Regions from separate parts of the Bradyrhizobium sp. 195 genome, predicted to be linked through region 1. Evidence: riboswitches for the same ligand, from Rfam matches in the RefSeq annotation. Region 1 holds a riboswitch; the other holds the start of a gene.

Region 1 (12,145 bases):
TGCATCGAAGTCGTCCCTGCTACGGCACGTCTACCTGCCGTCCGCCACGACCTGGATTCTGTCGAGCCTGCGGGTGTCCGTCGGCATGGCCATGATGGGCGCCGTGGTCGCTGAATATCTCGGCTCGTCCGCAGGATTGGGGCACTTAATTGCGCAGGCCGAAGGCGTCCTCGATGCGACGGGAGTGTTCGCAGGAATTATCGTTCTCTCCGCCTTCGTCGTTGTCCTCGATGCCATTGTCGACTGCGCGGAAAAGCGGCTCCTGGTCTGGCGGCCGGCGCCTGCGCACGAAAGCTGATCGTACGCTCTCCCATCAATCATGGAGGTTCGCATGCACGTTTCCATAAGACTGACGCCAGTCGTGGCGCTGGCCGCATTCTCGGTCATTTTGGCGCATGCCACCGAGCCCGAGAAAACAAAATTGAAGATCGCCGTGGGGTCACAGATCCTCAACTATATGCCTGTCGAACTTGGAGTGAAGCTTGGCTCCTTTAAGGAAGAAGGCCTTGACGTTACCGTCGAGAACTTCCAGGCCGGTGGCTCAAAGGCTCTGCAGGCCCTGATCGGCGGCTCCGTCGACGGGACTATCGGCTTTTACGATCACACCATTCAGATGCAGGCGCAGGGTAAGCAAATTTCCTGCGTGTTCCTGCTGAATGACATTCCCGGCGTCCTGCTCGGTGTCCGCAGCGACCTCGCCGACAAGGTCAGAACCGGCGCCGACCTGAAGGGTCTCAGGCTCGGGATCACGGCGCCGGGGTCATCGACGGAGACTATGGCGCGTTACTACATCAAGAAGTCAGGATTGGGTTCACGCGATGTCAACATCATTGCCGTCGGCAGCGGTGCACCGGGCATGGTGGCGCTTGAGGCCATGAACGTCGATGCCCTGGTCTATTTCGATCCCATCGCGACGCTTCTCGCGCGCAAGAAGAGCGCGACAGCGCTGTTCGATGCGCGCACGATCGAAGGCTCAAAGCAGGCCTTCGGCGGATCCTATCCGACCGCGTGTCTCTACCTTCAGCAGTCTTTCATCGACAAAAATCCCGAAACGGTCCAGCGCCTGGTCAACGCCTTGCTCAAAACTCACCGCTGGATCAACGTAACGCCGACGGAGCAGCTCGTCGATACGATTCCTCCTGGTTACAAGACTGACAATCGCGAGGTGAATATCGAAATCATGAACGCATCGAAAGCGCTCTTCTCGCCAACCGGACAGATGGACATTGAGGCGGCCAAGGTCCCGCTGGCTGTCCTGAGCGACTTTGATCCAAAAATTGCTGCCGCAAAGATCGACCTGAACAAAACCTTCACCAATCGTTTCGCGGAACGCGCCGCACAACAACTGAAATAGCTGCCCGCCGGCCAGCCCTCACCATCGGATCACCTAAAGGAAGGCGTCTTCAGATGTCTCTGCCGCTCACCGGCATCCGCGTCCTGGACCTGTCGAACGTGTTGGCCGGTCCGTTCTGCGGTTATCATCTCGCGCGTCTTGGCGCGGAGGTCATCAAAGTCGAAAATCCGAACGGCGGCGACCTCGCGCGGCGCCTCGGCGCCGATCCGCAAAGGGCAGAGCGCCTGCAGGGCCTCTCTTTTGTCGCGGTGAACGCCGGCAAGCAATCCGTGGCGCTGGACTTGAAGTCGGAATCGGGCCGCGAGGTATTCTTGCGACTCGTCAAGGAAGCCGATGTGGTGCTCGAAAACTTCCGGCCGAAGGTGATGGAACGGCTTAGCCTGGGCTTTGATGTGCTCAGCAGGCAGAACCCGCGTCTCGTCTACTGCGCGATCTCCGGCTTTGGGCAGAGCGGGCCGTGGTCCGCCCGTCCAGCCTATGACCAGATCGTTCAGGGTCTGTCTGGTGCCATGAGCGTCACTGGCGATACGGCCTCGGCTCCCCTGCGCACGGGCTTTCCGATCTCGGATACGATTGCGGGACTGACTGCTGCCTTTGCCATCGCCGCGGCTCTGGTCGACCAGCGGCATAGCGGCCGCGGTCGGTTCATTGACGTGTCCCTGCTCGAAGCCACCGTTGCAGCAATGGGATGGGTCGTCTCCAACCACCTGAACGCTGGTGTCGAGCCGCAACCCATCGGCAACGAGAACTTCACCGCGGCTCCCTCCGGCACGTTCCGCACCGCAACAGGCCCCCTGAACATTTCCGCCAACGAGCAGAAGCAGTACCAAGCCCTATGCGACCTGATTGGCCGACCGGACCTGAAGACGGATCCACGCTTTGCTGGGCGCGAGATGCGCAAGGTCAATCGCGCAGCGCTGAACACGGAGTTGAACAAGGCGTTGAGTTGCAAGCCCGCTGACGAATGGGAGGCCCAAATGAATGTGGCTGGAGTCCCCGCAGGCTGCGTGCTGACGGTCTCGCAAGTTTTGCAGCAGCCACAGCTCCTCGAGCGCGGATTCGTCGAGACTTTGGCCCCAGAACAAGACGGTGCGCAGCCGTTACGAATCACGCGGCCGGGCTTCCGGCTGGATGAGGAGTTTTCGGTGCCTTTACCACCTGCGACGCTCGGAGCAGACACCGAGCGATGGCTGCAGCGGCTCGGCTATTCGTATGCGGAGGTCGAGCAACTGGTCTCAAGCCGGGCCGTCGGGACGCCAAAGCAAGGAGAGGCTGATTTCCTGCCCGTCCGCGTAGCCGCGGACGGACCAATATCATGATATTCGACCGCTTGCGGCGGTTGGCAATCGGCAGGTAGAAGGGGCGGAACCGGAAATGAGCGAAGAAGAATTGCGACAGCAAGCGGCCCGTTGGTGGCGAACCTCCATCTGCGACATCGCGCCCGGTCGCATCGCCTATCGGGGTTATCCAATCGAAGATTTGATCGGCCGGATTTCCTTTCCCGCCATGATCTGGCTGATGTTGCGCGGCGATCTGCCGACGCCAGCGCAGGAGCGGCTGCTGCAAGCTGCGCTGGTCGCGTCCGTTGACCACGGTCCGCACGCGCCCTCCATCGCAATTGCGCAGATGGCGGTGAGCTGCGGGCTGCCCCTGAACGGTGCGATGGCCTCCGCGATCAATACACTCGATGATGTGCACGGCGGAGCAGGGGAGCAGGCGGTCGAACTCTACGAAGATGTGCTGCGGAGGCGCGATGGCCTAGAGATCGGCGAGGCCGCGGCCGCCGCAATCGACCATTTCACCGCAAGGCGCGGCAAATACCTGCCCGGCTTCGGCCACCGGTTTCATCCGGTCGACCCGCGCGCGGCACCGCTATTGGCGCTGGTGGATGGCGCAGGTGCTGAGGGCAGTGTCAGCGGCGACTATGCCAAGGCCGCCCGCGCGATCGAGCGCGTGATGCAGCAGCGCAAGGGCAAACTCATCCCAATGAACATTGATGGCGCGACCGCGGTCATTTATGGCGAGCTCGGCTTCGCGCCTCCGCTGGCGCGCGGCGTCTTCTGCCTGTCGCGCGCGGTCGGAATCCTGGCCCACGCCTGGGAACAGACCAGGCGCAAGGATCGTAACAAGGGACCGATGCCCAAGCAGTTTGGCTACAAATATGAGGGCCAGCCGCGCCGCTCGCTGGGAGGCGCGTCATGATCTATCGACAAGCCGCCTCAGCTGGTTGAGACCCGCGTGTTCTCGTCGATGCCGGCGGAATTTCGTCGCCCTGGTGTTTGACGGCCGGCTCGATTGCCTGATTTCGAACGGGCCAAGCCCGAACGGGCTGGTGCTCAGTCCCGACGAGGCCGTGTTGTTCGTTGCAATGACGCGCGACAACAGCATCTGGCGCGTGCCGCTGATGCGTGACGGTGGGGTTGGGAAGGTGGGACGGTTCAGCTTGTTCTTCGGGATCAGCGGTCCTGACGGGCTGACGATGGATCAAAAAGGGCGGCTCTTTGTCGCGCACGCCTCCCTCGGCCACGTCTTCGTCATGGCGCCGAACGGCGAAACGATCGCCCGCATCAAGTCCTGCGCTGGGGCGACCTGCACGAACCTCGTATTGGAGTCGGCAAACGGCACATTGCTCATTACGGAATCCTCTACCGGATCAGTGTTGATGGCTGATCTCGCTCACTTTCCTTGAACGTTCGCCAGCAGGAGTGACAAGGTGGTGCCGAATCCTTTTACGCGACGGTCCACCGAATCAAGATGCAGGAAGGAGCCCGGTAGGTGATTGGCTTGCCAGTTGCCGAGGCATTGTACTTGGCGACGAATGGATCGCATTTGTGTGCGGTGATCCGAAACTGGCGTCAGTAAGTCGCATTGTGTGGGAAGCACGAAAGAACGACTCGGCCATCGTTTGTAAGGCTGGGTCGGGCTTCGCCCCCAACGGGTCGCCGCCGACCTGGCTCCGCGCCTTTTAGGCGGGCAGGCTTCGGCTCGCGGTCCACGAGCCTTGAGAAGACGATCGTATCGCTTCGCACCATGAAGAACGATTTGATGGCTGATACCCGCCAAGAAGGTCGAAGAGGTAATCCGCTCGCAGTAGGAGTAAGCACCGCATCAGCGTCGAGGTTCTCGATCATCCTCGGCCGCGACGCACGCGTTGGAGCGTTCGTTTTGAGAACCAACAAGCAGCAGGATTTGCTGCTTTGAAAGTCTTTACTGATAAGCCCAGGAGCGCTTTTAACTGTGTGGAGCAGAGGTCGCAGTACTGTCATAGCCTCTTGCGCGCGCGCAATCCTCCAACCCGATATCCCCTCTCCTCGTAGAAACGGCGTACCCGTTGTAAAGCTGGATAGCCATCCGGGGGCAACGCAACCTCGATCATCTGCCAGCCTCGGCGCTTCGCCTCCGAATGTACCGCCTCGAGCAGATGCCGACCGTGGTCAGAGCTTCGGAAGTCGCGAGAAATCCATAGCTCCTGAAGCACACCGTACGCTCCGGCTGCTCTCACGGCCTGTACGGCCGAGGTGGCAGCGACCCCTACAATCTGCCCGGTGGCTTGTTCCTCGATGACAAAAATGAAGCCCTCTTCGGGATCCTGAATCAGGCGCAAAGCAGCCTGCTTCGCGCCTTCAAGGCTGAACTCTGGTCCGAGGCCACCTAATTCAGAAAGTAGCTTTCCGACGGCTTCTGCGATCGCGTTCTCATCTCCTGGCACGTCTTTGCGCAAAGCCGTGCCCCCGTGGGGCAGGCCTTGCGCTTCCGCGCCAACACGAACACCCGTCACGTTAGTCCCTCCAGTCCCTCTTGAGGATATCCATGCTTCAGAAGGATACAGAAAACGCAACTGAGAGCAACTATCAAGCTCGATAGGGAATAGGACGTCCGCACTCGCTATCAGCAACAGAGGTGAGGTAAGTGCAAGCTGTTGCCGTTCTAAGAATCGACTGCGGCTTGACCTGCTGCGAACTCATGATGGACTTCCTTCGATTGGAAAGGAAATCCACGAGACGGCCATTCGCGCGTGGGCAGGCCGGCCATGCCGATCAAACATTTCGTAAGAGTGATTTCCGATCATCACTCACGAGCGACTCGATTCAGTAGATCTTGCGGCATGGTAATCGCCGTGCCATAGGGCGCATCAGCTCGGCGCGTCCGAAGGTGAGATTCCCCACACTCGTGTGCGTCACTCGTACAAAGTTGCGCGAGGCGGGAGAGCTATCATACGCGTGCGCCCGACAAAATCGTCTGAACAACATCGCCAAAGATTTTGCACGCTAATGCACTATCTTAAGCTTACCTCGAAGAATCGAAAGATAATGGCAAGCACAGCTTGTTTTGGACCTTCGCTCCTCGTTTAAGGGACCGTCACGGAACGGGAGTGGTTGCAATGGAGCATGGGCAGGCCGAACTGGTCGGAGGGAAACCTGTAATCTTCGGACAGCGTAAGGTGCGGCCGCGAGCGTGCGTGGCCGTCGGCAAGCGGCATCTGCGCGCCTTTCTTCGGGATGTGCTGGAGGATATGGGGTTTGTTATCAGCGAATGCGGGACTGCTGACGAGCTGCCGCACGTACTCGGCACGGACTTCCCTGATCTGATCCTGCTCGGCATTGGCTCGGATCGCATCGAGCCTGGACGATTGCTCGAGATACTCGTACGCGAAGGATTTGCAGGCGGAGTGCTGGCGTTCGGCGCCCGCGAGTCGATCATCATGACGGCAGTGCAGCAGGTCGGGGGCGAATATGGACTTGCTATGCTGCCGCCGCTGAGGACGCCGTTTGCAGCCGAAACGCTGCGCGATCGGGTCGCCATGCTCTTGCCCAGAGAGCCGGCGCCCCGTCCCGCGGTCCATGTCGGAGAGGCCTTACACGCTGGCTGGCTTGAGCTCTGGTATGAGCCGAAGTTTGACGCGTGTACCCTCAGCCGCCGCGGCGCCGAGGCGCTTGTGCGAATGCGGCACCCGACCTGGGGCGTTGTTCCACCGGCCTATTTCATCCCGGAGGCTCACGATCCGCATTTTAGGGAGTTATCGCAGTTCGTGATCGACCGCGCGATCAAGGATTGGCAGTATCTTCTGGAGCAGCAAACTTCGATCGATCTCTCCATCAATCTCCCGGCAGCATTCCTGATTGACCCGCAAGCGGTACGCGATCTCTGTCAGCGCATGCCGTCGCACCCCGCTTTCGGCGGCTTGACGATTGAAATCGATAGCGAGGAAGCGATCCAGAACCTAGATCTCCTGATCGAGGTCGCGCGTGAGGTTCGCTTTCACAACATCGGCCTTGCAATCGACAATGTCGGCGCCAATTGGCCGCAGCTGATGGGGGTGGAAAAATTCCCGTTCATGAAATTAAAAGTGGACCGGCAGTACGTCGCCGGTTGCGGAAATGGGCCGCTGAAGCGAACGGTGTGCCGCCATATCGTCGATCTAGCCAAAGAGTACAGTGTGCGCACCGTCGCCGCAGGTGTGGAGAGCCACGCCGACCTGATCGCTGTGACCGAACTCGGCTTCGACCTTGCGCAGGGCCATCTGTTCGGAAAGGCCATGCCGCTGAAGCAATTTGCACAGTCATCTTTCAGCCCTGTTCCACTTCGTCCAAAATAGCTGCATGAGAAGTGGCTGAGCACGGCCAGGCAAAGCGTATCAGCGCTCGCCCGCACGCCATGCCTACTCGGCACCAGGCATGCGGCAATTAAATCGGTCGCTTAGCAAAGCCAGTATCGCTCCTCCCGGCGCAACTTTATTTCCCTCCGAAGCGACGCTGAAGCTTGTTGTAGCACAACCCGTTTTGGCACGCCTCCAGCGAGTCAATCCGCGGAGTTAACGTTGCAGCCGTGAGCGAGGCTTGCACAAAACCTCCAGTCAGGGCGTGTGACCGGAGGTTTGCCGAGGTCCGCGTAGACGTGCGTCGGCTCGCGGCTTTTAGTCGCGCCGCCGGTTTGGGAATCGTCGCGCGTCGCTTGCCCCGCGCTGCCGTGCCAGACAAACCAACGGAAGCTCGCAGCGGCCGAGTCGCGACTGCCTCTTGGAGTAGGGCCCGAGAGCTCGCATAGCTTGAAATTGAAGTTGCCCGTTGCTGTCGCAGATGCAACATGGTCTCAGACCCGGGACAGCACAATTGGGCAAATTGCCCATCATTGACCGCGTCTGTGTTTGGCACGGCATTTGAAAGGGATCGCCAATGGCATCGCTCGCCTAAGGAGTCGGAAGGCATGGCTTACAAGATCGTCGCTTCGCAATGCACCGTTTGTGGGGCATGTGAGTTCGAGTGTCCCAACGCGGCGATCAGCCTCAAGCGCGACATTTACGTTGTCGATGCCAAAAAGTGTACGGAGTGCGAGGGCCATTCCGACACGCCGCAATGCGCGGTGGTCTGTCCGGTGCCTGACACCTGTGTCCCGTCTAAGACAGCATAAGCAGCCCGCGTCCAGAAGGCTTCACCGCTCGATTTCGCGAACGAAGTAGTAGATGTCGAGCTTGAGGAGGCCGCCGACCGCGTGGGGCGATCGAGGTCGATCAACATCGTTATGACCTTAAGGCGCTGATCGACTCCGAGAAGCCCTCGAAGGGCTCTGTCAGAGGACACCGTCAAATTTGTCTCGAATAAAGAAGGCCGCCTCGATGCTCCAGTCGCCGCGTCGAGGCTTATCGTCGCTGGCTGACGAGCCAAGGGGAGGTGGAAGGGGCGTCATATCAAGATCGACTTGCAGGATATCTAAAGCTACGTCACGGCCGAAGCCGAAGAGACGGTCTCCTCGCGCGACGAGATCGGTCCGGAGATCCTGAAGACGTACGAGAAGCTCGGCATCCGCTTGCCCGTGGTCACCGTGCACGAGTGCATGGAGCGTAGAGTCATAGCACGATCCCGCCGCGCGCGCTCTCGCCGCTTACTCCAGTTTCGCAAGTCAGCGTGCATCCTGAGGTCCGGAACGGTTCCTGCGGTGTCGCGCAAGCCAACGTCCAGGCTGCACTATTCGCCAAGCGGCGACGGAGACAACGAGGCGCGCGCCAAAGTCGCTCAGCACGTGAGTGCCGGGCTCACCGAGGAGATCATCTTGACCCACGCCACGGAGGCGATCGAGCTCGCGGCTCGTCGTGGGGGCAGGCCGAACACAGGCAGTCCGACCTGATCATTCGTTCGATCCTGGAGCAATCCGGCCTTGGCAATTCCTAAGGAGCTGGCGCTGTCATCAAACGGATGCCGGCCGAGGATGATCGCAACTTCCTCACGGACGAGTTCGAGAAGCTGCTGACGGAAAAGTCCAGGCTTTGTCGCGATCACGCAGATGTCGAAAGCGCCGGGCGCGTTCGTTCTGCTCGCGGAGCTCATCCGACTACGCGAACAGGTTGTTGAGCGGACGCATTCACAAGCGGAGTCTCCACAGATCCACGTGTTTTCACCAGGCCGGGAGTAAGACCGTTGTAGCCTACCTGGTACAGCTCGCAATCGCTTGGGCAATATCGCAGCGACAGCTAGTAGGTTGACCGATCGATCCTCGTGCGCATAATGCCAGCCGTCGTGGTCTCCGGATTTCGTTTGATCCGGAGCTAAGAGGGAAACCGGTGCAATGCCGGCGCTGCCCCCGCAACTGTAAGCGGCGAGCCGCTGTCCAACGAAGTCACTGAAGCCCTGCGGCTTCGGGAAGGCCGGACAGCAGCGACGACCCGCGAGCCAGGAGACCTGCCTCGACAATATATCGTCCACGGGCGGGGTGTCCCGGTGTGCGCCAAGCAGCTGTCGCTCACGCGATATTCGCTGCATGCGTCCGCCATGGCCTTTGCCCCAATTATGGGGTCTGAGCTATGTCTATTCTTTCGCTTCCCGTTGCCACACTGGGGACGTCACGCATCGGCCCACGACGCGAACTCAAATTCGCGCTCGAGAGCTACTGGGCGGGAAACTCCAGCGAAGCCGAGCTCCTCGAGGCGGGGAGTGGACTTCGTGCCGCTAATTGGGCACGGCAGAAATCCTGCGGTGCGACCGTCATTCCTTCGAATGACTTCTCGCTCTACGACCATGTGCTCGATACCAGCGTAATGGTCGGCGCCATTCCCGACGTCTACGGCTGGACCGAAGGTCCTGTGTCGCTCAAGACCTACTTCACCATGGCGCGTGGCGCTCAGGACGGTGGTCACGCTCAGCGTGGGGCTGGCGTAGCCGCACAGGAAATGACGAAGTGGTTCGATACCAACTACCACTACATGGTGCCGGAATTTCACCAGGATCAGATCTTTAAGTATTCCTCTCGAAAGCCGATCGAGGAATATGAGGAGGCAAAAAGCCTCGGCTACCAAACGCGCCCCGTCCTAGTTGGACCAGTCACTTTCCTGAAGCTCGGCAAAAGCGCAAATCCCGCATTCAATCCGCTGTCGCTGCTTGATAGGCTCCTCCCAGTCTATGTCGATGTTCTCCGCGAACTAGCCTCGCGCGGTGCTGAATGGGTTCAGTTCGACGAGCCGTGCCTAGTGATGGACGTCGACGAAGCGTCGCGGGCGGCTGTCCGCCGGGCCTATGCTCATTTCGCAAAGGTTGTGCCGGCCCTTAAAATCATGCTGGCCACTTATTTCGGCGCTATCGGCGACAATCTTGAAACAGCCTTCGCCTTGCCCGTTGCCGGGCTTCATGTCGATCTGGTTCGGGCACCCGACCAGTTGGACGCAATTGTCGCCACAGCCCGCAGAGATCTCGTGGTCTCGCTAGGCGTCGTTGATGGTCGCAACGTCTGGCGCTCTAATCTTGCGGCGCTGCTCGACCAACTTGCCCCTATGGTCAAAAAGCTGGGCAGGGACCGTGTTCAGATTGCTCCTTCCTGCTCGCTGCTTCATGTTCCGATCGACATTGAGCTAGAGACCGATCTCGATCCCAATCTGAAGACATGGCTGGCGTTCTCAGTTCAGAAGATCAAGGAACTTTCAATATTGGGCAAAGCGCTGGCTGGCCATGCTGCCGAGGTGGCCGATGAACTTGCGCTTTCGGAGGACGCAGCCGTGACCCGCGAAACATCGCCCGAGACCCACAATGCGAATGTCGCCGGACGAATGGCCGCGATCGACGATAGCATGCGTCGCCGTCGCAGTGCGTTCACCCAGCGTGCCGACGTCCAGCGCGTCGCGTTCGCATTGCCGATGTTTCCAACGACAACCATCGGATCCTTCCCGCAAACGGTCGACGTCCGGAATGCGCGTGCGGCCCATGCGCGGGGAGCGCTGAATGACGCGCAGTACGAGCAGCTTCTGAAAGCGGAGACAGCCCGTACCGTGCAGTGGCAGGAAGATATCGGCCTGGACGTGCTCGTACATGGTGAGTTCGAGCGCAATGACATGGTTCAATACTTTGCCGAGCAGCTGTTGGGATTCGCTTTCACCAAGCACGGCTGGGTTCAGTCTTATGGGTCGCGGTACGTTCGTCCGCCTATCCTGTTTGGAGATGTTTCCCGGCCGAAGCCGATGACCGTTGAATGGTGGCGCTACGCGCAGTCTCTGACCAAGAAACCCGTCAAGGCTATGCTGACCGGACCGGTGACGATCCTGAACTGGTCGTTTGTCCGCGACGACATCTCGCGGAGCGAGACATGTCGTCAGATCGCTCTTGCGATTCGAGACGAGGTCATCGATCTTGAGGCGGCTGGAGCGACCATGATCCAGATCGACGAGGCTGCGTTGCGGGAGGGATTGCCGCTACGCAAATCGCAGTGGAGGAACTATCTCGATTGGGCAGTGGACAGCTTCTGCGTTTGCTCCTCCGCTGTCGCCGACGGAACTCAGATCCATACCCACATGTGTTATTCCGAGTTCAACGAAATCATCGATGCGATCGCAGCAATGGATGCTGACGTCATTTCAATCGAGACGTCGCGTTCTAAGATGGAATTGCTCGAGGCCTTCAAGAGCTACAAATATCCCAATGAGATCGGGCCCGGCGTCTATGACATCCATTCACCGCGCATTCCCGCAGCGGCGGAAATCAAGCAGCTGATTGTGTTGGCGCGGCAGCGAGTTTCCGATCGGCAGCTCTGGATCAATCCCGACTGCGGACTGAAAACTCGAAGATGGGAGGAGGTGCGTCCCGCGCTCATCAATATGGTGGCCGCCGCACGCGAGTTGCGGGCTGAGCCATGATGGTCCGGAGCGTTTCGCCAACGCGTTTGTGAACAAGATGCACGCGCTTTGGGGGCTTACGATGTCCTTGCGAGCTCCCAAAGTTCCCAGCGCCTCGGAATGCCGGCCGGCGTCGGCGGAGGCGGTCGCATACAGCCGGCGACAAGCTCGATTCTCGACCCGACGGCCGACAGCATGCCGGCGACGTCCGATCAGGTCACATATTGCGACGTCATTAACGCTCGAGGCGAAGCACAGCCCTACGTTTTCATTTATCCAAAACGTGGATGCGTCCCATCACAACAATCTATTTTACCGTCCTTACGGAACGTCATACGAAATTCGCGCCCTGGCACGCTCTTCGGGAAAGGTAATCGAGCGTTGTTGGTTTTTGGGGGCGTGCCAAATGCTGCTGCGCGACGGCAAACTGCCGCTTGTGTTTCAGGGCACGGCAGCCAAACCGCTTGCGCGAAGGATCCCAGCTCGATCAAGGCACTGCCGTCCCAACCGGACAGCGGGCGAGTGGTGGACAAGTCGTGAAGTTTCCGACAGGAGCGGAAGGCAAGCGGCTCCAGATTTCGCGCGGAGTGATATCCGCTTCTCCTTGTTTGACGGCGAATGCCCTCGCCGAAAATCGATCGCCGGTAAGTCCTCCCTACCGACGAAAGCTGGTGCGATGCGTAAAGCAGCGTCGTTCCTGC
Region 2 (12,145 bases), 2.3 Mb from region 1:
TGCTGGCGCTGGCGAAGTCGCTGCGTGGCGTCACCGCGCCCGGCCTCGTCACCCCGCGCCTGCATAACGCGGCCTGAGGGGAGCGAAGGGCGGTACGCCGCCCTTCGCGCTCGCGATGCTCACGCTCTCCCTGATAGGCATCGGCTGCGGCGATCCCGACCAGCTCACGCGCGCCGCGATCCGCGCCATCAATGCGGCCGATCTCGTCCTGATCCCGCGCAAGGGAACTGCGAAGTCCGACCTCGCCGATCTCCGGCGGACGATCTGCGCGGACGTGCTCACCAGCGACAAGACTGAAATCGCCGAGTTCGATCTCCCCGTGCGCGACGCCGGTGAAGCGGATTACCGCAAGGGTGTGGACGATTGGCACGATGCAGTCGCCGCGACCTGGTCGCAGACGATCGCAAAACATCTTGCAGGCAAGGGCAAGGTCGCGCTGCTGATCTGGGGCGATCCCTCGCTGTATGATTCCTCGCTGCGCATTGCGCGTCGGCTCAATCCCTTGCCGAAGATTGAAGTCGTGCCCGGTATCACCTCGATCCAGGCGCTGTGCGCGGCGCATGCACTGCCCCTCAATGATATCGGCGAGCCTTTTCTGGTCACGACGGGGCGGCGCTTGCGCGAAGGCGGCTGGCCGCAGGGCGTCGACACCGTGGTTGTGATGCTCGACGGCGACACGGCGTTCCAGTCGCTAGATTCAGCTGGGATTCAAATTTATTGGGGTGCTTATCTCGGCATGCCCGACCAGATCATCATGTCCGGCGAGTTGGCCGAGATCGGCCCGCGCATCGTCGCGGCGCGGCAGGAGGCGCGCGCGCGGCACGGCTGGATCATGGACAGCTACATCCTCAAGCGCGCGCGTTAAGCGAGGCAGCATGCTCCCCGAATGGGTCTACCAAAAGTGCCCCGAGATCTCCGCGATCCATCGCGAGGCGGCAATCGCGCGGCAGGCGCAGCTGACAAAGCCGACCGGTGCGCTCGGCCGGCTCGAGCAGCTTGCGATCGAGCTTGCCGGCCTGCAGGCGACCGAGCAACCGCGCGCCGCGCTTGTGCCGATCATCATCTTCGCCGGCGATCACGGCATCGTCGCGCAGGGTGTCTCGGCCTATCCGCAAGAAGTGACCATCGCGATGATGGCGAATTTTGCCTCCGGCGGCGCCGCCATCTCGGTGCTGGCGCGCGAGCTTGGCTCCAGCCTGGAGGTCGTCGATGCCGGCACGCTGGCAGATGAGACGATGGCGGGCGTCGTCACCGTCAAGCCGCGCAAGGGCACGCGCGATTTCAGCGTCGAGCCTGCGCTCCAACCTGCGGAGCTGGCGTTTGCCTTCGAGGCCGGCCAGCGCGCGGTTGCGCGTGCGGCGACCAATCAGCCCGATCTGCTGATCTTCGGCGAGATGGGGATCGGCAACACCACGACCTCGGCGGCGATCGCGGCGAGCCTGCTTGGCGTGAGTGCCGAGGAAATCGCCGGCAGCGGCACCGGGGTCGATGCGGCCGGCCGCGCACACAAGGCGCGCGTGATCGATGCCGCGATTGCGCTGCATGGCGTTGCGGGTGCGTCGCCCGAAGAAATTCTGTGCGCCGTCGGCGGGCTCGAGATCGCAGCGATCTCAGGCGCGATCATCGCGGCCGCGCAGCGCCGCATCCCCGTGCTGATCGACGGCTTCATCGTGTCGGTGGCAGCGCTCGCCGCAGCACGGCTGAACCCGTCGTGCCAGCCGTTCCAGCTAGCCTCGCATCAATCGGCGGAGCAGGGGCACCGGCTGGTGCTCCGCGCACTGAACGTGCAACCGCTGATCAGCCTCGACCTCAGGCTCGGCGAGGGATCGGGCGCGGCCATCGCGCTGCCGCTGGTGCGCCTCGCCTGCGCGCTCCACAACGGCATGGCAACATTCGCGCAAGCCAACGTGCCTGACAGACCTAGCTGATCCGCTGGTTGACGGACACGACGCGCCAGCCGGCCGCGAGGCGATCGATCCGAGTCAGCGACAGCGGATCGATCACGAAGCGCAAGGCTGCTTGCGGCGTGAGATCTAGCGCGATGCAGAGCGCGGCGCGGATGGTGCCGGAGTGCACGACGAGGGTGGTCGATCCGGCCCCGATCCGCGACAGACCCAGCCGGACGCGCGCGACCTGATCCGCAAAACTCTCGCCGGCCGGCGGCCGTCCGCCAGCCGGATCATTCCAGAACTGCGCATAGGCCTCGCCGCCGGTCGCCGCGAGCTCGTCGTGCCGATGGCCGGTCCAGTCGCCGAAATCCTGCTCGCGGAATTCACCGATCAACTCCGGTTCGAGCCCCAGCGCGCGCGCAGTCTCGACCGTGCGCCGCGACGGGCTGGCATAGCTGGCGGCGCTCCCAGGCAGCCGCTGCCGTAGCGCCTCCAGCTGCGCGCGATCGCCGAGATCGGCCGGCGCGTCGGCCGCGTGGATGGCGCCTGTTACGCCCGCGACGGGTGCGTGTCGTATCAGCCAGAGGAAGGTCTCGCCTTCCATGCTCGTCTCCAAGGAAGTTGGTCGTTGTGGCCATAACGCCGCAACTCGCACATTGACTCTGTCCTGATGGTAATCCTAGATGCTCGCGACGGTTTCCCCGAGAGGGGATGAAAAGGGAATGCGGTGCGGGGACGTTGTCCCCAATGCCGTGGCTGCCCCCGCAACTGTGAGCGGCGAATCTTGCGTCACGAGCCACTGGGTATCTCGGTCCCGGGAAGGCGATGCAAGGTACTGACCCGCGAGCCAGGAGACCTGCCGTCAGCCGTGGTCACACGCGAAGATGTCGGTCGGGGAGTACAGGCATTCGGCTTCATCGGACGGCTGCAGGGCCAAAAGGTGAGACCTCGTTCGCTGTGACGTGCCACTGACGTCATACCGAGGTCCAAAGCCGTGTCTTCCATCCGTATTGTACGACCGCGAAAATTCCTGCTCGCCTCCGCTGCGCTCACATCCTTTGCCGCTTTTGATCTGCCCGCTGCGCTGGCGCAGCCGGCGCGCGAACCGCTGCCGCCCGTCGAGGTATCGCCGGCCCAGTCGCGCAAGCAGGCCAAACCGGCGGGCCGGGACGCGCAAAGCCCGCGCCGCGCGGCCGCACGCAGGCCGGCGACTGCATCCGCGGCGCCCAAGCCCGCCATGCCGGCTGCGACGGTACAAACGCCGCTCAACACCAATGCCGTGGCCGAAAGCGCCTCGCGGCTCGGCCTGACGGTGCGGGAGATACCCGCAACGGTCGAGGTGATCTCCGCCGAGACCATGCGCGAGCAGGGCTATCGCACCGTGTCCGAGACGGCGCAGGGCGCGGTCGGCGTCACCTCCGGCGACAACCCGGCCGAGCCCGCGGCGTTCTCGATGCGCGGCTTTACCAACAGCCAGATCAACATCCTCTACAACGGCATCAAGATCGGTCCGCAGAACATGACCTCGCGGATCACCGACACGGCCAATCTGGAAGCTGTTGAATTCTTGAAAGGCCCGGCCTCGCTGATCTCGGGCGAGGGCGCCGCCGGCGGTGCGATCAATTTCGTCACCAAGGCGCCGCACACCGGGCCTGTGCGCAACGAGGCGGACTTTTCCTGGGACTCCCTGAACTCGTTCCGCGCGCATTACGGCTCGGGCGGCAGCACCAATGTGCAGGGCCTGGACTACCGCTTCGACATCAGCCGCTCCTCGCTCAACGGCTTTGCCGATGACACCAACACCAAGACGCTGGACGTGTCGGGCCAGCTCAACTACCGCATCTCCGACAGCCTCAAGACCTGGGGCGCGGTCGAGTATCGCGAAGACCGCTCGAAGGCCTATTGGGGCGCGCCGCTGGTGCCGATTGCCTTCAGCGGCTCGCATGCGACGACGGGGATCGTTTCCGGAAACTATATCTCGAACTACAACAAAACAAATCTCGGCGCGGTCACCATCGACGACCGCACCTTCAACACCAACTACAACGTCCTCGACAACCGCAACGTCGCACAGGAGGTGTGGCTGCGCGGCGGCTTCGAGCTGAAGCTCGCGCCCGACCTGACCTTGAAGAGCCAAGCCTATGGCTATGGGGCGGAACGGAGCTGGTTCAACAATGAGGTCGAGGCGTTCAACTCCGGGACGAACCTTGTCGATCGCGAGCGCTTTTATGTCGCGCACAGCCAGCGCCTCGTCGGCAACATCACCGATCTGACCTGGGACGCGAACATCGCAGGCTTCGACAACCGCCTGGTCACGACGTTGTCGTCGAGCTATCTCGATTTCGTCAGGCCGGGCGCGGCAAACTTTCCGTTCGATAACGTCTCGCTCGTCGATCCCAACCGTGGCTTCTACGGCACGCTCACGACCAAGCAGCAGACCGCGCGCATCGACAACGAGGCGCTGTCGTTCGAGGACCGGCTGAAGCTGACGCGGACGTTTGCGCTGGTCGGCGGCCTGCGCGTCGAGCATATCGGGCTCGATCGCAACTCGACTGACGCCGCCGGTATCGTGAACGCTGGCTTCCCGTACACGAAGGACTGGGCGCCCGTAACGGGGCGCATCGGCTACACTTGGGAGGCCGTGCCCGGCCTGACCTTCTTCAGCCAGTACGCCACCGGCGCCGATGTCTCCGCCAACAATATCTTCCTGCTCGGACCCACGCAGCCGCTGGATCTCACCACCGCGCGCACCTACGAGACCGGCGTCAAGCACCTGTTCTGGGACAACAGGGCGGAGTGGTCGTTCTCGGCCTACGATATCCTGCGCAAGAACGTCTATGCCGCCGCAGGCGGGCAGGCGCTCAACATCGCCGGGCGGCAGGAATCCAAGGGCGTCGAGCTTGCGGCGGCCATCCGTCCGATCGATCCGCTGCGGCTGTGGGGCAATATCGCCTATGTCGATGCGCGCTATGACGACTTCAATTTCGTCGGCGGCTCGTTCTCCGGCAACACGCCGCCGAACGTGCCGCGCATCGTCGCCAATGCCGGCGCGTCCTGGCGCTTCTTCACGCCCTGGCCGGTCGAGCTGGGCATCACCGGCCGCCATGTCGGCGACCGCTACAACACCGACGCCAACACGGTGACGATGAAGGCCTATACCGTGGCAGACGTCTACGCCTTCGTCGACATCCCCAAGGCGGTGTTCAACGCCGTCGACCAGGCCCGCCTGACCTTCCGCGTCCGCAACATCACCGACAAGCGCTACGCGATCTGGGGCGATCCGTTCTATCCCGACCAGATCCTGCTCGGCGCGCCGCGCACCTATGAGCTCTCGGCCGCGTTCAAATGGTAGGGCACTGAACGCATGATGAGCGCGATCATCCTGCTGCACCGCTGGCTCGGGATCGCGTTCTGCCTGCTGTTCGCGATGTGGTTCGCGACGGGAATCGTGATGCACTTCGTTCCGTTTCCGTCGCTGACGGAAGCGGAGCGGTTTGCCGGCCTCGCGCCGGTGGAACGCGCGCAGGTTCGCATGGCAGTCCGCGATGCGGTCGCCGCCAGCGCAATCAAGGATGCCGTGCGCGTTCGGCTGATCCAGCGAAGTGACGGGCCGGTCTATGTCGTCTCCGGCCCGTCGCATCTGCGCGCGGTCCGCGCTCTCGATGGACAGGACGCCCGGGTGACGTCTTCCGATGTCGCGCTCGCCATCGCGCGGGATCACGCCCGCAGCCGCGGGCTCGACGCCCCACGCGTAACGATGCTCGCGCAGGCGGATTACGATCAGTGGACGGTGCCAAACGGCTTTGATCGCCACCGGCCACTGTTTCGCGTGGCCCTCGGCGATGCCGCCGGGACGGAGGTCTATGTCTCCTCGCTCACTGGCGAGATCGTCCTGGATACGACGCGAAGCGAGCGGGGCTGGAATCTCGTCGGCAGCGTGCTGCACTGGATCTATCCGACGGTGCTGAGGAGCAATTGGGCGCTGTGGGATGGGGTGGTCTGGACATTGTCGCTGCTGGCATCGATTGCGGCGATGCTTGGCGCTCTGCTCGGGATCCTGCAGATCAAGGTGCGCGGACGCCGTATGTCCTCACCTTACCGCGGGTGGCACGCATTGCATCACATCCTCGGCCTTGCGGCGACAATGTTCGTGCTGACCTGGATATTCAGCGGCTGGCTCTCCATGGATCATGGCCGGCTGTTCTCGCGCGGGCAGCTGACCTCGGCGGAAGCGGGCGTGGTGTATGCCGCGCCGGATTGGGCGGCTGCCTCGCCGCTCGACCGGCAGCCGATATCGTCGTCGGCCCGGGAGATTGAATGGTTCGCCTTCAACGGCAATGTCTATCGACGCGACCGGATCGCTCTCGGCAGCCAGACTCTGGTCAAGGCCGCGGAGACGCCCAATGAGGGATACGCCGGCTTCCTCGGCGCGCGCGACATCCAGGAATTGGCGACGCGCCTCGCCTCGGGCTGCGCTGCACCGTCCGTTGTTGCCGAGAGCGACGACTATCCCGCTCGATCCGCCGTCCAAGGCGCGCCGGTCTACCGATCGCGCTGCGGCGACCTCTGGTTCGACATCGACGGCGCCGACGGCAATTTGCTGCAACGGCTGGATGCCTCGCGGCGCGCCTATCGTTGGGTGTACGGCGCGCTGCACACACTCGATTTCCCGATCCTCATGGCGCGCCCGCGTCTGCGCGATGCCCTGATCGTCGGACTCTGTGCGCTAGGGTTCGCGTTCTCCATGACCGGCGTCGTCATCGGCTGGCGGCGCTTGCGGCGCTCCCTGACAGCCTGACCCCGGGCGATCCAGCCACGGTCACAACGTGCGGCGGGTCTTTGAGGCTTGGCCGGTTCAAATGGCGGTGAGATCCTGCTGGCGAAGGCCCGGTTAGTGGCATACCATTTGCAAGCCAATGGGCTCTGGTTTCACCTGCCCTTGGCCAACGATGGCCGGCATCACGGCATTACTGGGAGGACTTCATGGATCGCAGGACCGTATTGAAGGGACTGGCGGGCGCGGGCGGTCTGGCATTGACCGGCGTCTCGGCCCCGGCCATCGCGCAAGGCGCATCGGCCCGCACCCTGCGCTTCGTGCCGCAGGCTAATCTTGCCAATTTCGATCCGATCTGGGGCACGCAATATGTCGTGCGCAATGCCGCCGCGCTGGTCTGGGATACGCTCTACGGGATCGACGCGCAGTTGCAGCCGCAGCGGCAAATGGTCGAGTCCGAGGAGACCTCCGACGACGGCAAGATCTGGACGTTCAAGCTGCGCCCGGGCCTCAAATTCCACGACGGCGAGCCGGTGCTGGCCAAGGACGTCGTTGCGAGCCTGGCGCGCTGGGCCGCGCGCGATCCGATGGGGCTGATGATCATCGCGATCCAGCAGGAATTGACCGCCGTCGACGACCGCACCTTCAAATGGGTCTTGAAGCAGCCCTTTCCGAAGATGCTCTATGCGCTCGCCAAGAACAACGCGCCGTGCTCCTTCATCATGCCCGAGCGTATCGCCAAGACCGATCCGTTCAAGCAGATCACCGAATATGTCGGCTCGGGTCCGATGAAGTTCGCCAAGAGCGAATGGGTCCCCGGCGCCAAGTCGGTGTTCGAGAAGTTCACCGATTACGTGCCGCGGCAGGAGAAGGCGTCGTGGCTGGCCGGCGGCAAGCAGATCATGGTCGATCGTGTCGAATGGATCGTGATGCCGGACCCCGCCACTGCCGCTGCCGCGTTGCAGAACGGCGAGGTCGATTGGTGGGAGAACCCGATCGCCGATCTCGTGCCCGTGCTGAAGAAGAACAGGAACATCAGCGTCGATATCGGCGATCCCCTCGGCAATATCGGCTCGTTCCGCATGAACCATCTGTTCGCGCCGTTCAACGACGTGCGGGCGCGGCGCGCGGTGCTGATGGCGCTCAGCCAGGAAGACTATATGCGCGCGATCGTCGGCGACGACAACGCATTGTGGAAGTCATTGCCCGGCTTCTTCACCCCGGACACACCTGTCTACAACGAGATGGGCGGCGAGATCCTGAAGGGCAAGCGCGACTTCGATGCCGCCAAGAAGCTGCTGGCGGAGAGCGGCTATTCCGGCCAGCCCGTGACGTGCCTGGTCGCGCAGGATCAGCCGATCACGAAGGCGCAAGGCGACGTCACCGCGGACCTCCTGAAGAGGCTCGGCATGAATGTCGACTTCGTCGCCACCGATTGGGGCACGGTCGGCTCCCGGCGCGCCGCAAAGACGCCGCCGGGCCAGGGCGGCTGGAACATGTTCCACAGCTGGCATGCCGGCGCCGATTGCATCACGCCCGCCGCCTACACGGCCATCCGCGCCAATGGCGAGAAGGCCTGGTTCGGTTGGCCCAACAGCCCGAACACCGAGAAGGAGATCACATCCTGGTTCGACGCCAAGAATCTCGAGGAAGAGAAGGCGGCGATCGGGCGGGTCAACAAGGCGGCGATCGAGGATGTCGTCTACGCGCCGACCGGTTTCTTCCTGACCTACACGGCATGGCGCAAGAACGTTTCGGGCATCACCAAGGGTCCGCTGCCGTTCTTCTGGGGCGTGTCGAAGTCTGCATGATCGCGCGCTGAGGCCAGATGCTCTCTTATATCCTCCGTCGCATCGTCGCGACCTTGCCGGTGATGGCGATCGTCGCGCTGTTCGTGTTCAGCCTGCTCTACATCGCGCCGGGTGATCCCGCCGTGGTGATCGCGGGCGACCAGGCAAGCCCGGAGGATGTGGAGCGCATCCGCCAGAGCCTCGGCCTCGACCGGCCCTTCCTGATCCAGTTCGGCAGCTGGGTCTGGCGCATCCTGCACGGCGACCTCGGCACCTCGATCTTCACCAACCTGCCGGTGTCGGCGATGATCGGACAGCGGCTTGGACCGACGCTGTCGCTGATGATCGTCACGTTGCTGCTGACGATCGTGGTGGCGGTGCCGCTCGGCGTGGTGGCGGCGTGGAAGGCCGGCAGCCTGATCGACCGGATCATCATGGGCTTTGCCGTGTTCGGTTTCTCGCTGCCCGTCTTCGTGGTCGGCTACATGCTCGCCTACATCTTCGCGCTCGAACTGGAATGGTTGCCGGTGCAGGGCTATACGCCGCTCACGCAAGGCTTCTGGCCGTGGCTGGAGAATTTGATCCTGCCGTCAATCGCGCTCGGTTGCGTCTATATCGCGCTGGTCGCGCGCATCACCCGCGCCGCCATGCTCGAGGTCTTGCAGCAGGACTATATCCGCACCGCGCGGGCAAAGGGTTTGGGGCAGGGCGGCATCCTGTTCATTCACGCGCTGAAGAACGCGGCGGTGCCGATCGTGACTGTGATCGGGATCGGCATCGCGCTCCTGATCGGCGGCGCCGTGGTCACCGAAAGCGTGTTCGCGATCCCCGGTCTGGGCCGGCTCACGATCGATGCGATCCTGCGCCGCGACTACCCCGTCATCCTGGGCATCGTGCTGCTGTTCAGCTTCGTCTACGTCCTCGTCAATCTGATGATCGACGTCATTTATACGCTCGTTGACCCGAGGATCCGCTATTGACCGATACCACCGTCAATCCGCAATCGCTCCCGGCCGGCCTCGTCCTGGCGCCGCAACTGCCCGAAATCTTGCGGCCGGTCACGATCCGGCGCGGCTTCATCGGGCTGTTGCGCGGTCATCCCACCGTTGCGATCGGTGGGGCGCTGCTGCTGACGCTGGTCCTGATCGCGATCTTCGCGCCCTATCTCGGCACGGTCGATCCGACCGCGCTCGCGCCTGCAAAACGCACCCGCGCACCGTCGGCCGATTTCTGGTTCGGCACCGACGTGCTCGGCCGCGACATCTATTCGCGCGTGCTGTTTGGCGCGCGGGTCTCGCTCACGGTCGGCCTGTCAGTAGCGATCTTCGCATCCGCTGCCGGCCTTGCCATCGGCATGGTCTCCGGCTTCATCCGCTGGGCCGACGGCATCCTGATGCGCTTCATGGACGGTTTGATGTCGATCCCGCCGATCCTGCTGGCGATCGCGCTGATGGCCTTGACTCGCGGCAGCGTCGGCAACGTCATTCTGGCCATCACTGTTGCCGAGATCCCGCGTGTCTCGCGCCTCGTCCGCAGCGTGGTGCTGTCGCTGCGCGAGCAGCCCTATGTGGACGCGGCCGTGGCCTGCGGCACGCGCACGCCCATGATCATCCTTCGCCACATCCTGCCCAACACGGTGGCGCCGATGCTGGTGCAGGCGACTTATATCTGCGCCAGCGCCATGATCACCGAGGCGATCCTGTCCTTCATCGGCGCGGGCACGCCCCCGACCATTCCGTCCTGGGGCAACATCATGGCCGAGGGCCGCGCGCTGTGGCAGGTCAAGCCCTACATCGTGTTCTTCCCGGCGGCCTTCCTCTCCGTCACGGTGCTCGCCGTGAACCTGCTCGGCGACGGCCTTCGCGATGCGCTCGATCCGCGCATGGCCAAGAGCCTCTGATGAATCGAGGCTGATCGCGATGGCGCTGCTCGAAGTCGAAAACCTCCAGACCCATTTCCGCACCCCCGGCGGCATCAACCGCGCGGTCGACGGCGTGTCCTTCCATGTCAACGAGGGCGAGACGCTCGCCATCGTCGGCGAATCCGGCTGCGGCAAATCGGTGACCTCGATGTCGCTGATGCGGTTGATCCCGGAGCCGCCGGGCAGAATCGCCGGCACCATCCGCTTTGCGGGAAGGGACCTGCTGCAACTCTCCGACCGCGAAATGCGCGCGATCCGAGGCAACGACATCTCGATGATCTTCCAGGAGCCGATGACGAGCCTCAATCCGGTGCTCACCGTCGGCCGTCAGATCCGCGAGACCTTGATGATCCATCAGGGCCTCGACAAGGCAGCCGCCGAAGCGCACGCGGTCGAGATGCTGACGCTGGTCGGCATTCCCGAGCCGAAGCGCCGCGTGCGCGAATATCCGCACCAGCTCTCCGGCGGCATGCGCCAGCGCGTCATGATCGCCATTGCGCTCGCCTGCAATCCCAAGCTTCTCATTGCGGACGAGCCGACCACCGCGCTGGACGTGACGATCCAGGCGCAGATCCTGAAGCTGATGCTGGATCTGAAGCGCCGGGTCGGCGCGGCCATCATCCTGATCACCCACGATCTCGGCGTCGTCGCGGAGATCGCCGAGCGCGTCATGGTGATGTATGCCGGCCGCAAGGTGGAGGAAGCCCCTGTGGCCGAGCTGTTCCGTTCGCCGCGTCATCCCTATACGCAAGGCCTGCTGGGCGCCGTACCGAAGCTCGGTTCCTCGCTCGCGGGCACCGCGACGCGGCTCGCCGAGATACCGGGGCAGGTGCCTGATCTGCGCAAGCCGATCGCCGGCTGCGTCTTCGCCGGGCGATGCGCGCTTGCGACCGATCTCTGCCGGCAATATGCGCCGGGGCTCGAAGAGAAGGGACCCCGTCACATCGCCGCCTGCCACTACGCGGCCAAGGGGGCCGTCGCGGCATGAGTAGTCCCCCGCTGCTCCAGGTCAACGACCTCAAGAAGCATTTTCCGGTCAAGACCGGCCTGTTCGGCCGCACGTCCGAATTCGTCTATGCCGTCGACGGCGTCTCCTTCGAGATCGCGCGCGGCGAGACGCTGTCGCTGGTCGGCGAATCCGGTTGCGGCAAGTCGACGGTCGGCCGCGCCATTCTGCGGCTGTTCGACATCACCGCGGGCCAGGTGATCCTCGACGGCCAGCGGATCGACGACGCCCATCCGAGCACGATGCGTCAGATGCGCCGGCGCGTGCAGGTGGTGTTCCAGGACCCGTTCTCGAGCCTCAATCCGCGCATGCGCGTGCGCGACATCCTGGCCGAGCCGATCCGCAATTTCGGCCTCGCCAAATCAGCAGAAGATATCGAGGTGCGGGTCACGTCGCTGATAGACACCGTCCGCCTGCCGCGCGAGGCGCTGAACCGCAGGCCGCACGAATTCTCCGGCGGCCAGCGCCAGCGCATCGGCATTGCGCGGGCGCTTGCGGCCGAGCCCGAACTGATCGTCTGCGACGAGGCGGTTTCGGCGCTCGACGTCTCGGTCAAGGCACAGATCGTCAATCTGCTGCAGGACCTCCAGCGCGAGTTCGGCCTCGCGCTGCTGTTCATCAGTCATGATCTCGCGATCGTCGAGCACATGACCCACCGCGTCGCGGTGATGTATCTCGGCAAGATCGTCGAGGTCGCCCCGCGCCGCGAGATCTTTGCCGCACCAAGGCATCCCTACACCAGGGCGCTGCTCTCCGCGGTGCCGC

What was found. A riboswitch is a leader RNA that binds a small molecule or an ion and turns the genes downstream of it on or off. The one in region 1 is predicted to bind cobalamin.
Region 2: linked by a shared signal. The riboswitch ahead of IVB26_RS15590 (TonB-dependent receptor) and the one ahead of metE (5-methyltetrahydropteroyltriglutamate--homocysteine S-methyltransferase) in region 1 are both predicted to bind cobalamin.

The regions. Positions count from the first base shown of each region.
Region 1 covers NZ_CP082161.1:1,117,386-1,129,530, forward strand. The annotation lists gene IVB26_RS05220 (ABC transporter permease) at 1-298, shown strand, start outside; gene IVB26_RS05225 (ABC transporter substrate-binding protein) at 332-1,354, shown strand; gene IVB26_RS05230 (CaiB/BaiF CoA transferase family protein) at 1,408-2,673, shown strand; gene IVB26_RS05235 (citryl-CoA lyase) at 2,729-3,556, shown strand; partial or broken gene IVB26_RS05240 (SMP-30/gluconolactonase/LRE family protein) at 3,639-4,043, shown strand; gene IVB26_RS05245 (GNAT family N-acetyltransferase) at 4,617-5,132, opposite strand; gene IVB26_RS05250 (EAL domain-containing response regulator) at 5,736-6,950, shown strand; gene IVB26_RS05255 (4Fe-4S binding protein) at 7,559-7,762, shown strand; gene IVB26_RS42985 (hypothetical protein) at 8,068-8,202, opposite strand; gene IVB26_RS05260 (hypothetical protein) at 8,365-8,628, opposite strand; cobalamin riboswitch at 8,850-9,049, shown strand; gene metE (5-methyltetrahydropteroyltriglutamate--homocysteine S-methyltransferase) at 9,150-11,465, shown strand.
Region 2 covers NZ_CP082161.1:3,398,269-3,410,413, forward strand. The annotation lists gene IVB26_RS15570 (energy-coupling factor ABC transporter permease) at 1-77, shown strand, start outside; gene cobF (precorrin-6A synthase (deacetylating)) at 116-865, shown strand; gene cobT (nicotinate-nucleotide--dimethylbenzimidazole phosphoribosyltransferase) at 876-1,928, shown strand; gene IVB26_RS15585 (histidine phosphatase family protein) at 1,921-2,493, opposite strand; cobalamin riboswitch at 2,566-2,767, shown strand; gene IVB26_RS15590 (TonB-dependent receptor) at 2,884-5,241, shown strand; gene IVB26_RS15595 (PepSY domain-containing protein) at 5,254-6,687, shown strand; gene IVB26_RS15600 (ABC transporter substrate-binding protein) at 6,873-8,474, shown strand; gene IVB26_RS15605 (ABC transporter permease) at 8,492-9,433, shown strand; gene IVB26_RS15610 (ABC transporter permease) at 9,430-10,353, shown strand; gene IVB26_RS15615 (ABC transporter ATP-binding protein) at 10,373-11,362, shown strand; gene IVB26_RS15620 (ABC transporter ATP-binding protein) at 11,359-12,145, shown strand, end outside.